One region of the Caballeronia jiangsuensis genome, then DNA from elsewhere that is predicted to be linked to it. Evidence: predicted binding sites of a transcription regulator. Region 1 holds the regulator's gene; the other holds the start of a gene.
The links. The regulator HrcA, encoded in region 1, represses chaperone genes, less so after heat shock. The targets are predictions, from matches to a motif close to TTAGCACTCNNNNNNNNNGAGTGCTAA.
Positions count from the first base shown of each region.

Region 2: PQR08_RS07285 (co-chaperone GroES) is a predicted target of HrcA. The motif match lies at 1,178-1,204, and genes of this name have one in related genera.

Region 1 covers NZ_JAQQDB010000010.1:95,433-97,832, reverse strand. Annotated here, with positions in the region: gene hemH (ferrochelatase) at 1-620, opposite strand, end outside; gene hrcA (heat-inducible transcriptional repressor HrcA) at 743-1,759, opposite strand; gene PQR08_RS12870 (NAD kinase) at 1,945-2,400, shown strand, end outside.
Region 2 covers NZ_JAQQDB010000005.1:147,969-150,368, forward strand. Annotated here, with positions in the region: gene PQR08_RS07275 (hypothetical protein) at 19-198, opposite strand; gene PQR08_RS07280 (sugar phosphate isomerase/epimerase family protein) at 197-979, shown strand; gene PQR08_RS07285 (co-chaperone GroES) at 1,283-1,573, shown strand; gene groL (chaperonin GroEL) at 1,672-2,400, shown strand, end outside.

The DNA.
Region 1 (2,400 bases):
TCGCCCGCGGCGAAATCCGGCTGGCCGTGATGCCGCCAATAGTCGCGCACTTGTTCGGCAAGCGCGCCGATATACGCGGGATGATCCGCGTAATGGCGGATCGTGCGGATTTCCGGCTGATTGCGCACGCGCTTGAGCGCGGCGAAGGCATCGTCGAACGCGGTTGCTGTCGTGGACGACGAGTATTGCGGATACATCGGCAAGAGAAGAATGCGATCGGCACCTTCGAGCTTCAGCTGATTCAGCATCGCGCCGATGCCGGGCGACCCGTAGCGCATCGCGTAGTCGACGATCACGTGATAGTCGTTCGCCGCGAACAGCCGCCGCAGACCCTCGACCTGTTTTTCCGTATGCACGCGCAGCGGCGAGCCTTCGTGCATCCACACCTGCGCGTATTTCTTGGCCGACGCCCGTCCGCGAAACGGCAGGATCAGCCCGCGCAGAATGACCTGCCACACGAGCGACGGAATTTCCACGACGCGCGGATCGGACAGAAACTGCGCCAGATACTTGCGCACCGCCCGCGGCGTGGGCGCGTCCGGCGTGCCGAGATTGATCAGCAGCACCGCGACGCGATGCGAAGCGCTGGGCTGCGAGGGCAACTCGAGGTCGAAACGCATAGGGCAAGCGGGCCGGAAGGTGGTCGTCTAAAAGTTGAAGACCATTATAGCGGCGGGCTCAAGCGGGCATCATTGGCCGAACGGCCTAGTGGCGCAGCCTTGCGTGCCGCGCCAAGATGGCGTCACTGATGACTAAGGGACATCGAGAGCAGGCGCGCGGTGATGTCCACGATCGGAATCACGCGGTTATACGCCATGCGCGTCGGGCCGATCACGCCGAGCGTGCCGACGATCTTCCCGTTGACCTCGTACGGCGCTGTCACGACGCTCATTTCCTCGATCGGCACGAGATTCGACTCGCCGCCGATGAAGATCTGCACGCCTTGTGCGTGGCTCGATACATCCAGCAGTTGAAGGAGGCTCGTCTTTTGGTCGAACAAATCGAAAAGCTTGCGCAGCCGCGCCATGTCGGAGGAAAGGTCCGCCACTTCGAGCAGATTGCGCTCGCCGGAAATGAGCACGGTGTCCATGGGATCCGTCTCGGCGGTGCTCGCGACCACGGCCGCCTGCATGAGCGCGGTCATGTCGCCGCGCAACTGGTCGATTTCCTCGCGCAGACGGCGGCGCACTTCGTCGAAGGACAGGCCCGCGAAATGCGCGTTGATGTAATTGGAGGCTTCGACGAGCTGCGAGGGCGAGTAGTCGCGCTGCGTCGCCATCATGCGGTTCTGGACGTCGCCTTCGGGCGTCACGATGATGAGCAGGATGCGCTTGTCCGACAGCCGCATGAACTCGATCTGCTTGAACATGTGGCTGCGGCGCGGCGTGAGCACGACGCCCGCGAACGACGAAAGACTGGACAGCACGCTCGCCGCCGCCGCGACGATTTTTTGCGGCTCCTCGCCCTGCAGGCGGGTCTTGACGGCGGTGGTCATGGCTTCGTCTTGCGGCGCTTCTACAGTCAGCATCGTGTCGACGAAGAGCCGGTAACCGCGCGGCGTGGGGATGCGTCCCGCCGACGTATGCGGGCTCGAGACGAGGCCGAGCTCCTCGAGATCCGACATCACGTTGCGGATCGTCGCGGGGCTCAGTTCGAGACCGGAATGGCGTGATAACGTGCGCGAACCGACCGGCTGACCTTCGGCGATGTAGCGCTCGATCAACGTTTTCAGGAGGGTTTGTGCACGTGGGTCTAGCATGGGGAAATTTTAGCTCAACGAGTCGGAGGGCGGCGAGCCGCGCCGTGTGCGCTGCGTTCAACGTCCGCTCCATTCTAGCGATAAACGACGGGCGTGCCGTGCGGCGTCGTGCGGTCCCGTCGCAGCACGCTCGTCCGCCATCGCCCGCGGTTCTTTTCGCTCTCTGACTATGGTGTAATGCCGGCATGGAAATTGGCCAATTCAAGACCGTCGCCCTCGTGGGGCGCACCAACACGCCAGGCATCGAGGCGCCGCTGAGATCGCTCGCCGGTCTTCTGGCGCAGCAAGGCTTCGAGGTCGTGTTCGAGGCGGGCACCGCGAAAGATGTCGATGTGACGGAGTTTCCGGCGCTCTCCATCGCGGAGATGGGCGCGCGCGCGGACGTCGCGATCGTGCTCGGCGGCGACGGCACCATGCTCGGCATCGGCCGGCAGCTCGCGCCGTACAAGACGCCGCTCATCGGCGTGAATCACGGACGGCTCGGCTTCATCACGGACATTCCGTTGAAGGCGATGCAGGAGATCATCCCGCAGATGCTCGCCGGCCAGTTCGAGCGCGAGGAGCGCAGCCTGCTAGAAGCGCGCATCATGCGCGACGACAAGCCGATCTATCACGCGCTGGCGTTCAACGACGTCGTGGTG
Region 2 (2,400 bases), on a different contig from region 1:
AGCGAGATCGCGCCGCGATCAGGCGTCGCGTTCGTCAGTTGCCGACGCCGCCTGCCACAAGGCAAATTCGCCGTGCGCAAGTTCCTGCTTGAGGAAGTCGATGCAAACGCGCACATTTGGCAACTGCGCGGCGCGCGCAGCCGACGACGACGCCGGAAGTGCTGCGCTTGAGCCCATCCTCTTACGAGAAAGCGACATGACGACGACACCCCAATTCGGCTGGTGCGGGCCGCTGCAAAACGCGAGCTTGATGAAGGAGGCCGGGCTCGACTACATCGAGGCGCAGCTCGTGCCGATGAAACTCGAAGACGACGCATCGTTCGCCGATGCAAAGACGAGGGTTGCTGACCTGCCGTTGCCCGCGAGCGCCTTCAGCTATTTGTTCCCGCACGATGCGCGCATCGTCGGTCCGGAGAAAGACGAGCGTCGCAATCGTGCGTATTTCGATCGCGTCGTCGAATTGCTGACGATTGCGCGAGCGCGCGTGGTCGTGCTCGGCAGCGGCTGGACGCGCAACATTCCCGAAGGCTGGACTCAGGCGCAGGCGGAAGACGAATTCCTGAGCGCGCTCGAATGGTGCGCGGACGCCTTGCGAGGCAGCGGCACCACGCTCGCGATCGAGCCGTTGAATCGCAAGGAGTCGAATCTGGTGAACAGCGTCGGCGATGGCGCGCGGCTCGCGAGGAAGCTGAACCGACCCGAAGTGCGCGGACTGGCGGACTTCTATCACATGGACGAAGAGAACGAGCCGCTCGACGAGTTACGCGAACATTGCGCGTGGCTCGCGCATATTCATCTCGCCGACACCGGCCGGCTGAATCCGGGCACGGGCTCCTACGATTACCCGAGCTTTTTCGGTCATCTCAAAGCATGTGGCTATCAGGGTTTGCTCAGTGCGGAGTGCGGCTTCAAGGATGAACCGCTTGCGTCGATGCGCGAGAGCGTGAACTTCATGCGTCTGGCGTGGAACGCCGCATAGCAAAGTCACGGTGGTACCCAAGGTTTACCCTAGCTATGCCGATCATTCGCGCTCCGTCGAAAACTTATTCAGGCGCGGAATGTCCGACGAAGTCCCCGCGCCACGTCCCGAACACGAAGCGCAAAGTTCGATAAATCCGGCCACTACGGGATTCCCCGCTCGTACCCTCCTTGAAATTGTCAAACTCGGTCCATATAATTAGCACTCACTGCACGAGAGTGCTAACAAGATTGCCGTCCGGCGAGATTGTTCTCAACGGACGGGTTTTCCCGCGTTTCAGTCTCAATCAAGAGAGGAGTGTGTATGAACCTTCGTCCTTTGCACGATCGCGTCATCGTCAAACGTCTGGACCAGGAAACCAAGACCGCATCGGGCATCGTGATCCCGGAAGCAGCGGCTGAGAAGCCGGATCAAGGCGAAGTCCTGGCCATCGGCCCGGGCAAGCGCGATGACAAGGGCGTGCAGAACGCCCTCGACGTGAAGGTCGGCGACCGCGTCCTGTTCGGCAAGTACGCTGGCCAGACCGTCAAGGTCGACGGGCAGGAACTGCTCGTCATGCGCGAAGAAGACATCATGGCCGTTCTGGTCAAGTAAGCATCCTTCCTGCACGTTCGGCTTCGCCAACAAGCCGCAGCCCGTTTCGGGCGCGCTGGGCGAAGCCGGAAAATCGAATCGAATCAAGGAGTTTGGATATGGCAGCTAAAGAAGTCACTTTTGGCGATTCCGCACGCGCCAAGATGGTCGAAGGCGTGAACATCCTGGCCAACGCCGTCAAGGTCACGCTGGGTCCGAAGGGCCGCAATGTCGTGCTCGAGCGCTCGTTCGGCGGCCCGACGGTCACCAAGGACGGTGTTTCGGTCGCGAAGGAAATCGAACTGAAGGACAAGCTCCAGAACATGGGCGCGCAAATGGTCAAGGAAGTGGCTTCCAAGACCAGCGACAACGCAGGTGACGGCACCACGACCGCTACCGTGCTCGCGCAATCCATCGTTCGCGAAGGCATGAAGTACGTCGCATCGGGCATGAACCCGATGGACCTGAAGCGCGGCATCGACAAGGCCGTCACCGCAGCAATCGAAGAACTGCGCAAGATCAGCAAGCCCTGCACGACCAACAAGGAAATCGCGCAAGTTGGCTCGATCTCGGCGAACAGCGACACGTCGATCGGCGAGCGCATCGCTGAAGCGATGGACAAGGTCGGCAAGGAAGGCGTCATCACCGTCGAAGACGGCAAGTCGCTGCAAGACGAGCTGGACGTCGTGGAAGGCATGCAGTTCGACCGCGGCTACCTGTCGCCGTACTTCATCAACAACCCGGACAAGCAAGTCGCCGTTCTGGACAACCCGTTCGTGCTGCTGCACGACAAGAAGGTCTCGAACATTCGTGACCTCCTCCCGGTTCTGGAACAAGTCGCGAAGGCT